DNA from 2 places in the Streptomyces sp. NPDC003038 genome. Region 2 is predicted to be linked to the other one. Evidence: riboswitches for the same ligand, from Rfam matches in the RefSeq annotation. Region 2 holds a riboswitch; the other holds the start of a gene.

Region 1 (5,066 bases), on a different contig from region 2:
GTCTCCACGTTCACCGTGCGCGGGGAGTGACCCTCCAGGCCCAGCAGCACCGCCTTGGGAGTGCCGTGGCCGTGGCCGGTCGCCCCGAGGGAACCGAACAGTTCCGCGCGGACGGACGCGGTCTGGGCGAGGACCCCGTCTTTCTTCAGCCGCATCACGAACATGCGCGCCGCGCGCATCGGGCCGACCGTGTGGGAGGAGGAGGGACCGATGCCGATGGAGAAGAGATCGAAGACGGAGATGGCCACTGGCGGACTCCCTTGTCTGCTCGTGGGGTGGGAGGGTGCGGGAGGGCGTTGAGGCAGATTGTTCGGATTTTGTCCGACAGGTGAGCGTAACGCGTGGAGATGAACGATTCGTCCGCCCGACAAGGCGGAGAGGGGCTGCGGGCGGGCCGGGTGTGGGGCGGGTCACGTTCCGGTGCGCGGTGCGCGGTGCGCCGTGTGCGGCGTCCGCGCCTCCGTCCCGGCCCGGATGGGGAGGGGCAGACCCGCGAAGGGGCTGCCCCTCCCCACCGCGCGGTGCATCGGCCCGGTGGGCTGCCCCGCCCTCGGTGGACAGTGCTCGCGCGGCGATCGGGGCGGCGCCCGCCTCGCGCCAAGAGAAAGGCCCGGCCCCGCGCACAGCCAGGCCGGGCCCTCCCTAGCCGTGGCTCAGAGCGACGGGTACAGCGGGAACTTCGCGGCGAGGGCGGAGACGCGCGCCTTGAGGCTCTCCCCGTCGTACGCCGGCTTCAGCGCGGCCGCGATGATCTCCGCGACCTCGGTGAAGTCCTCGGCGCCGAAACCGCGCGTGGCGAGCGCCGGCGTACCGATCCGCAGGCCCGAGGTCACCATCGGCGGCCGCGGGTCGTTCGGGATCGCGTTCCGGTTGACCGTGATGCCGATCTCGTGGAGGCGGTCCTCGGCCTGCTGGCCGTCCAGCTCGGAGTTGCGCAGGTCCACGAGGACCAGGTGGACGTCCGTACCGCCCGACAGGACGGAGACGCCGACCTCGGTGACGTCCGGCTGCACCAGGCGCTCGGCGATGATCCTGGCGCCCTCCAGGGTGCGCACCTGGCGCTCCTTGAAGTCCTCCGAGGCCGCGATCTTGAAGGAGACCGCCTTGGCCGCGATGACGTGCTCCAGCGGGCCGCCCTGCTGACCCGGGAAGACCGCGGAGTTGATCTTCTTGGCCAGCTCCTGCGTCGACAGGATGACGCCGCCGCGCGGACCGCCGAGGGTCTTGTGCGTGGTGGTGGTGACGACGTGGGCGTGCGGCACCGGGTTCGGGTGCAGACCCGCGGCGACCAGGCCGGCGAAGTGGGCCATGTCGACCATCAGGTACGCGCCGACCTCGTCCGCGATCCGCCGGAAGGCGGCGAAGTCCAGCTGGCGCGGGTAGGCGGACCAGCCGGCGACGATCAGCTGCGGCTTGGACTCCTTGGCGAGGCGCTCGACCTCGGCCATGTCGACCTGTCCGGTCTCGTCGACGTGGTACGGAACCACGTTGTAGAGCTTGCCGGAGAAGTTGATCTTCATGCCGTGGGTCAGGTGACCGCCGTGGGCCAGGTTCAGGCCCATGATCGTGTCGCCCGGCTTCAGCAGCGCGAACATCGCGGCGGCGTTGGCCTGCGCGCCCGAGTGGGGCTGCACGTTCGCGTGCTCGGCACCGAAGAGCGCCTTGACGCGGTCGATCGCGATCTGCTCGACCACGTCGACGTGCTCGCAGCCGCCGTAGTAGCGACGGCCCGGGTAACCCTCGGCGTACTTGTTGGTCAGGACCGAGCCCTGGGCCTCCATGACGGCGACCGGAGCGAAGTTCTCCGACGCGATCATTTCCAGGGTCGACTGCTGGCGTACGAGCTCGGCGTCGACGGCGGCGGCGACGTCCGGGTCGAGCTCGTGGAGGGGGGTGTTCAGTACAGACATCGAGATCCCCTGGGGTTTCAGTTGTCGGAGTGGGTGAGCGCGGCGTACTCCTCGGCGGTGAGCACATCGCTCGGCTCCTGCGCGACGCGCACCTTGAACAGCCAGCCCCCCTCGAACGGCGCCGTGTTCACGAGCGACGGGTCGTCCACGACGTCCTGGTTGGCCTCGACGACCTCACCGGTGACGGGGGAGTACAGGTCGCTGACCGACTTGGTCGACTCCAGCTCGCCGCAGGTCTCGCCCTCGGTCACGGCGGAGCCGACCTCGGGGAGCTGGGCGTAGACGACGTCACCGAGCGCGGTGGCCGCGAACTCCGTGATGCCGACCGTCGCGACGCCGCCCTCGGCGTCCGACAGCCACTCGTGCTCCTTGGTGTAGCGCAGCTGCTGGGGGTTGCTCATGGCCTGATTCTCCTGGATGCGGGGGAGTGGATACGAACTGCGGTCTTGGGTACTGAGACGGTGCCGTACGGGTGCCCGTACGGCAGAGGTCGTGAGCGGAACGGCTGTGGGACTACTTCTGCCGCTTGTAGAACGGCAGGGCCACGACCTCGTACGGCTCATGCGTACCGCGAATGTCGACGCCGACGCCGGAGGTGCCGGGCGCGGCGTGCGCCGCGTCCACGTACGCCATCGCGATCGGCTTGCCCAGCGTCGGGGACGGGGCGCCGGAGGTGACCTCGCCGATGACCTGGCCGTCGGCCACGACGGGGAAGCCGGCGCGCGGCACACGGCGGCCCTCGGCGATCAGGCCGATCAGCTTGCGCGGCGGGTTGGTGGCGGCGCGCTCGGCGGCGGCCTCCAGCGCGGCGCGGCCGACGAAGTCGCCCTCCTTCTCGAACTTCACGACCCGGCCCAGGCCCGCGTCGAACGGGGTGAGGGAGGTGCTCAGCTCGTGCCCGTACAGCGGCATGCCCGCCTCCAGGCGCAGCGTGTCGCGGCAGGAGAGACCGGCCGGGACCAGGCCCACGCCCTCGCCCGCCTTGGTCAGCGCCTGCCACAGCTCCACGGCGTGCTCCGGGGCGACGAACAGCTCGAAGCCGTCCTCGCCGGTGTAGCCCGTACGCGCGATCAGCGCGGGCACCCCGGCCACCGTGCCCGGCAGGCCCGCGTAGTACTTGAGACCGTCCAGGTCGGCGTCGGTGAGCGAGGCGAGGATGCCGGGGGACTCCGGGCCCTGCACCGCGAGCAGCGCGTAGGCGTCGCGGTCGTCGCGGACCTCGGTGTCGAAGCCGGCGGCGCGCTCGGTCAGCGCGTCGAGGACGACCTGGGCGTTGGAGGCGTTGGCGACGACCATGTACTCGGTCTCGCCCAGCCGGTAGACGATCAGGTCGTCGAGGATGCCGCCGTCGGCCTGGCAGATGTGCGTGTAGCGGGCGCGGCCGACGCCGACGGTGGAGATGTTGCCGACCAGCGCGTAGTCCAGGGCCTTGACGGCCTCCGGGCCGGTCAGCGTGATCTCGCCCATGTGGGACAGGTCGAAGAGACCGGCCTTGGTGCGGACGGCGTTGTGCTCGTCGCGCTCGCTCGCGTACCGCAGCGGCATGTCCCAGCCCGCGAAATCGGTCATGGTCGCACCGAGGGAACGGTGCAGCGCATCGAGGGCGGTCAGACGGGGGGCAGTGCTCATGGGTGTGGCTCCCGGGTCCCAGGGCATCGACATGACATGACGAGGACGTTCCTCCCCATCTGTCATCGGAACCTGAGAGGTTCGCCGGGAGTTCCCCCGATCTTTCGATCACCGGGGAAGCCCGACTTGCACCTTGGGTGGAGCGCGCGCCCCACGGACGGCGGCGCGGCTCGCTTTTCAGATCTGCCTCATCCACGCGGTACGGGGCCTGAGAGATTCAAGGGAGGTACTTGCTCCTTCGGCGCCCGGGCACGGCCTTGCGGCGTGCCGGGACTCTCCCGCGCGGATTCAAGCGGCCGGTATGCAGTTGGTCCAGATGGCGCACATCATTGCACGCCTCGGTGAGGACCGGGTGTGCGGGCCCGGAAGAGGTACGGACACCGGGGCGCACAACGGCGCGGACACCGGCGCGGGCGTCGGGCGGCCGGACCGGAACCGGGGGCCGCGGGATTACCGTCTCTTTACACTCAGTGGGCAAGGGTCCTGGCGGCCCGAATCGGGGGAGGCGATCACTGTGCGGAGATTCGGAGTAGTGGCGGCGGCGGGAACCGTGGACGGGGTCCCGGCGCAGTGCGGTGTGCGCGCGCCCGAGGCCGTTCCGGAGGAAGGCCGCGCCCGGGTGCGGGACCTGCGCGGACCGGGGATCCGCGTACCGCAGCACCTCACCTTCGCCGAGGGGGACATCGTGGTGGTGTCCGGCCTGCCGGGCGGCGGCAAGAGCACGCTGATCAAGCGGGCCGCGGCGGGCGGGGGCATCGACTCCCAGGACGTGCGCGAGCGCTGGGAGCGCCGGATGCCGGCGGCGCTCCCGTACGCCGTGTACCGGCCGCTGGTCCGCGCCGCGCACTACCGGGGACTGTGGCGCACCCTGCGTTCCGGCGCCTCCGTGGTCGTCCACGACTGCGGTACGCAGAGCTGGGTACGGGGCCTCCTCGCCGCGGCGGCGCGCCGCCGCGGCCGGGCGCTGCACCTGCTGCTCCTGGACAGCAGCCCCGAGGAGGCCCTGTCCGGGCAGGCGGCGCGCGGCCGGCGCGTCTCCGCGTACGCCTTCGCCCGGCACCGGGGGGCGGTGACCCGCCTGCTGCGCGACGCGGAGGCCGGCCGGCCGCCGGCGGGCTGCGCCTCGGTGGTCCTGCTGGACCGCCGCTCGGCCGCCGCCGTGACCCGCATCGTGTTCCACGCCTGAGTGCTGCTGCCGGGTGCCGGTCCGGGCGGAGCCCGGCTGGGTCTGGCCGGAGCCCCAGCAGCGGAGCCCCAGCAGCGGGGCCGCGGCCCGGGGCCCGTTAGCCTCGGCACGACACATCGCGGAACCAACGGAGGCAACGGCACATGCAAGGCAGCGGCTGGCCGGGGAATGAGCTGGAGCAGGTGCTCGGGGCGGCGCTGGGGCAGCCGGACGCGGGGGCGCGGATCCTGGAGGTGCTCGGGCGCAGCCAGGTCTGGGTTCCGCTGCCGGGCGGTGGCGGCCCCGACGCCGCGAGCCTCAGCCTGCCCACGATGGACATCGGCGGGGCGGCGTACGTCCCG
Region 2 (5,066 bases):
GGTGAGCTGCTGCCGGACGGCCAGATCATCGCCCCACACCGCCCGCTCGCGGCGTCGGCGGCCTAGCCCACGGGAGTGACGACGAAGGGGCCGGTCCGGGAGACTCTCCCGGGCCGGCCCCTTGCTCACGTCATACGCCCCTCATACGACGGTCATGCGGTTCAGTTGTCGTACTCGTCCAGCGGCGGGCAGGAACAGACCAGGTTCCGGTCACCGAACGCGCCGTCGATCCGGCGCACCGGCGGCCAGTACTTCTCGGCGGCCGTGACCCCGCCCGGGAAGACGGCCTCGTCACGGGTGTAGGGGTGGTTCCACTCGCCGCCCAGCGCCGCCGCGGTGTGCGGGGAGTTGGCCAGCGGGTTGTCGCCCACCGGCCACTCGCCGGCGGCGACCCGCTCGATCTCGCCGCGGATGGCGATCATCGCGTCGCAGAACCGGTCGATCTCGCCGAGGTCCTCGGACTCCGTCGGCTCGATCATGAGCGTGCCGGCGACCGGGAACGACATGGTCGGCGCGTGGAAGCCGTAGTCGATCAGACGCTTGGCGATGTCGTCCACGCTCACGCCCGTCGCCTTCGACACCGGGCGCAGGTCGATGATGCACTCGTGGGCGACCAGGTTGCCCGGGCCGGTGTAGAGCACCGGGTAGTGCGGCTCCAGGCGCTTGGCGATGTAGTTGGCGCCGAGCACCGCGACCTGGGTGGCGCGCTTGAGTCCCTCACCGCCCATGAGGCGTACGTAGGACCAGGAGATCGGCAGGATCCCCGCCGAGCCCCACGGAGCGGCCGAGATCGGGCCGACACCCGTCTTCGGACCGGCGCTGGGCTGGAGCGGGTGGTTGGGCAGGTACGGGGCCAGGTGCGCCCGGACACCGACCGGACCGACGCCCGGACCGCCGCCGCCGTGCGGGATGCAGAAGGTCTTGTGCAGGTTCAGGTGCGAGACGTCGCCGCCGAAGTGACCCGGCTTGGCCAGGCCCACCAGGGCGTTGAGGTTGGCGCCGTCCACGTAGACCTGGCCGCCGGCCTCGTGCACCTGGGCACAGATGTCCGCGACGTGCTCCTCGAACACACCGTGCGTCGAGGGGTAGGTGATCATCAGCACGGCGAGCTCGTCGCGGTACTGCTCGATCTTGGCGCGCAGGTCGTCCGCGTCCACCTCGCCGTCGTCGGCGGTCTTGACCACGACGACCTTCATGCCGGCCATCACGGCGCTGGCGGCGTTGGTGCCGTGCGCGGAGGACGGGATGAGGCAGACGGTGCGCTGCTCGTCGCCGTTGGCGCGGTGGTAGGCGCGCACGGCCAGCAGGCCGGCGAGCTCACCCTGGGACCCGGCGTTGGGCTGAATGGAGACCTTGTCGTAGCCGGTGACCTCGCAGAGACGTTCCTCCAGCTCGGTGATCAGCGTGAGGTACCCCTCCGCCTGCTCGACCGGAGCGAAGGGGTGCAGCTGGCCGAACTCGGGCCAGGTGACCGGCTCCATCTCGGTGGTCGCGTTGAGCTTCATGGTGCAGGAGCCCAGCGGGATCATGCCGCGGTCCAGCGCGTAGTCCTTGTCCGCGAGCTTGCGCAGGTACCGCAGCATCGCGGTCTCGGAACGGTGCTGGTGGAAGACCGGGTGGGTCAGGTACGCGTCCGAGCGCAGCAGCCCCTCCGGCAGCGCGTCGGCCGCGGTCGCGTCGAGCGCCTCGATGTCCGCGGCGTCGCCGCTGACGCCGAAGGCGGCCCAGACGGCCTCGATGTCGGCGCGCAGGGTGGTCTCGTCACACGCGACGGAGACCAGGTCGGCGTCGACCTGGAACAGGTTGACCCCACCCTCGCGTGCGGCCCCGACGACCTCGGCCGCACGGCCCGGAACGCGGGCGGTGACCGTGTCGAAGTACGCGCCGTGCACGACCTCGACCCCGCCGGCGGTCAGACCGGCGGCGAGCAGGGCGGCGTAGCGGTGGGTGCGGCGAGCGATCGTGCGCAGGCCGTCCGGGCCGTGGTAGACGGCGTACATGCCCGCCATGACGGCCAGCAGCACCTGGGCGGTGCAGATGTTGCTCGTGGCCTTCTCGCGGCGGATGTGCTGCTCACGGGTCTGCAGCGCCAGGCGGTAGGCCTTGTTGCCGTCCGCGTCCACGGAGACGCCGACGAGGCGGCCGGGCAGCGAGCGGGCGTGCTTGTCCTGGACGGCCATGTAGCCGGCGTGCGGGCCGCCGAAGCCCATCGGGACGCCGAACCGCTGCGTGGTACCGACGGCGATGTCCGCGCCCAGGGCACCCGGCGAGGTCAGCAGGGTCAGCGCGAGCAGGTCGGCGCAGACGGTGACGATGGCGCCGAGCCCGTGCGCCTGCTCGATGACCGGCTTCAGGTCCCGCACGGCACCGGAGGCGCCCGGGTACTGGAGCAGGACGCCGAAGACACCGCGCTCGGCGATCTCGGCCGGGATGCCGTCCGAGAGATCGGCGACGACGACCTCCACGCCCGTGGGCTCGGCGCGGGTCTGGATCACGGCGATGGTCTGGGGCAGCGCGTCGGCGTCGATGAGGAAGACGCCGTTCTTGACCTTGCCCACACGACGGGCCAGCGACATGGCCTCGGCCGCCGCGGTGCCCTCGTCGAGCAGGGAAGCGCCCGAGGTCGGCAGCCCAGTCAGCTCGGCGACGACCGTCTGGAAGTTGAGGAGCGCCTCCAGCCGGCCCTGCGAGATCTCGGGCTGGTACGGCGTGTACGCCGTGTACCAGGCCGGGTTCTCCATGACGTTGCGCAGGATCACCGGCGGGGTGAAGGTCCCGTAGTAGCCGAGACCGATCATCGAGGAGAGGACCTGGTTGCGGTCGGCGAGCGAGCGCAGCTCGGCCAGCACCTCGGCCTCGGTGCGCGCCTCGGGCAGGTTCAGCGCGCCGGCGGTCTTGATCACATCGGGCACCGCGGCTGCGGTCAGTTCGTCCAGGGAGCCGTAGCCCACCTGGGCGAGCATCTTCGCCTGCGCCTCGGCATCCGGGCCGATGTGGCGCTGCTCGAAGGGGATGCCTCGCTCCAGCTGGGAGAGCGGAATGCGGTTGGCGGTCATGTACGGAGGCCTCCTGGTCGTATGACCTGCGAGGGGCACCACGGCGCGGGCACCCGGACGGCCTCCCCCTCTGTCATCTCAACCTGAGAGCTTCACCGGAGCCGCGGGCACAGCCCGCGAGATCCGGCTTTCACCGTCGGTGAGGAGAGGAACCGGCACTGCGCCCGGTACCCGCCCCTGCTTTCCAGAGTGGCCTCGTCCGTGCGGTACGTATGCCTGAGAGATTCCGGGGAGGATTTGCTCCTTCGGCGCCTCCGTCTCGTTCACTCGGAGGACTCTCCCGCACAGGGTCGACAGCCGTTACCCAGCCTACCAGCGAGGATCCGGCCCCTCCCCGAGTGGCCTCCTGTCCGAATATGCCCTTCTGTAGTCATTACGGAGGAGTTGCGACCACGTGGAGGGACCGTGCAGACCGACATCGATCCGCGCAGCCTGATCGGCCGCAAGGCGTTCGACCGCAACGGCACCAAGATCGGCACTATTGACGAGGTCTACCTCGACGATGCCACGGGTGTCCCGGAGTGGGCCGCCGTCCGGACAGGCCTGTTCAGCCGGGACGCCTTCGTCCCGCTGGAGCCGAGCGAGCTGGTCGGAGACACCCTGCGGGTGCCCTTCGAACGCTCCCTGATCAAGGACGCCCCCGACTTCGGCGTCGGCCGCCACCTCTCCCCCGAACAGGAGCTGCAGCTCTACCACCACTACGGCCTGGACGTGACCCTCCCGAGCGAGTTCCAGCACCCTCCCGTCCATGAGGGCGACCGCGACTTCGGCCGCCTGGCAGGCGACGAGGGCTAGGCCGTCTCTTTCGGATCTTGTCGGCCGAGCCCGCGTTGACCGGTGCCGTGCATCGCAAGGCGGAGGAGCGTCCTTGTACTGGACGTACTGGGGCGCTTCCGACAGCTCGGCCTCCAAGATCCTCGAAGAGGAGCCGAGACGCAGTGAGCGCAGCGAACGCAGTACAGCGAGGTGCGGTGCCGGGCAGCGCGGGCCCGGCAAGATCCGAAAGAGACGGCCTAGGGTCGTCCAGGTCTAAGCTCCGGCGTCGCCGGCGGTGCCGGCCCCGCCCTCCCCCACCAGCGGCAGCGGATCGGCCGGCTCCAGCTCCGGGTCGTCCACCCGGAAGGTGCGCACCCGGCCGGGCAGCGATCCGGGCTGCTCGAACCGTACGGTCACCCGCCCCACCCCGCTGCCCTGCACCCACCCGGGCCCGTACACGGCATGCTGTACGTCGATCCCGGCCGGCCAGCGCCGCTCGGCGGCGGGTTCCGGCTCCGCGGCCAGCTCCCCGGCGGGCTCCGCGGCCAGCTCCCCAGCGGGCTCCCCGGCGGGCGTCCGCGGCCCCGGCTGCGGCTCGCGGGACACCGGCTCGCCCACCGGCACTCCCCCGCCCCCGCTCGCCCCAGGGACTCCCGCGGTCCCCCTCACCCCGGCGGCCGCACCGTCCGCCGGGATCTCACCGGCCGCCTCCGCGGCATCGGTCCCGCGGGGCACACCCTCCCCCTGCGCTTCAGCGGCCGGCGTACCGGCGGCCAGCGCGGAGGCTTGGGCGAACAGGTCCTCCTGGGTGTAATCGGCCAGCCCGGTCACGCCCACCCCCAGCAGCCGCACGCCGCCCGTGGTGTCGACCCCCTCCAGGAGCCGCGCCGCGGCCTCGCGCACGACGCCCGGGTCATCCGTCGGGCCCCGCAGCGTCTCGGACCGCGTGAGCGTCGAGAAGTCGTACCGCCGCACCTTCAGCACGATCGTGCGACCCGAGTGCCCCGATCCCCGCAGCCGCTGCACGCACCGGTCGGCGAGCCGCTGCACCTCGTTGCGGATCCGCACCCGGTCGTGCAGGTCGACGTCGAAGGTGTCCTCGACCGACACGGACTTCGCGTCCCGCTCCGCGACGACCGGCCGGTCGTCCAGCCCCAGCGCCATCCGGTACAGCCCGACGCCGTGCGCGCGCCCGACCATCCGGACCAGCTCGTCCTCACCGGCCTCGGCCAGCTCCCCCACCGTGGTGATTCC

Evidence for each region. Region 2 has a riboswitch for glycine ahead of gcvP (aminomethyl-transferring glycine dehydrogenase). Riboswitches for the same ligand answer to the same signal wherever they lie in the genome.
Region 1: it holds a riboswitch for glycine, as region 2 does, so the genes downstream of both, gcvT (glycine cleavage system aminomethyltransferase GcvT) here and gcvP (aminomethyl-transferring glycine dehydrogenase) in region 2, are expected to answer to the same signal.

The regions. Positions count from the first base shown of each region.
Region 1 covers NZ_JBEXNN010000010.1:141,510-146,575, forward strand. Annotated here, with positions in the region: gene ABZX75_RS15735 (L-serine ammonia-lyase) at 1-248, opposite strand, end outside; gene glyA (serine hydroxymethyltransferase) at 654-1,910, opposite strand; gene gcvH (glycine cleavage system protein GcvH) at 1,928-2,311, opposite strand; gene gcvT (glycine cleavage system aminomethyltransferase GcvT) at 2,424-3,539, opposite strand; glycine riboswitch at 3,727-3,830, opposite strand; gene ABZX75_RS15755 (AAA family ATPase) at 4,117-4,725, shown strand; gene ABZX75_RS15760 (enhanced serine sensitivity protein SseB) at 4,869-5,066, shown strand, end outside.
Region 2 covers NZ_JBEXNN010000017.1:9,460-14,525, reverse strand. Annotated here, with positions in the region: gene ABZX75_RS21345 (DUF5999 family protein) at 1-66, shown strand, start outside; gene gcvP (aminomethyl-transferring glycine dehydrogenase) at 162-3,056, opposite strand; glycine riboswitch at 3,251-3,349, opposite strand; gene ABZX75_RS21335 (PRC-barrel domain-containing protein) at 3,462-3,851, shown strand; gene ABZX75_RS21330 (DNA polymerase IV) at 4,086-5,066, opposite strand, start outside.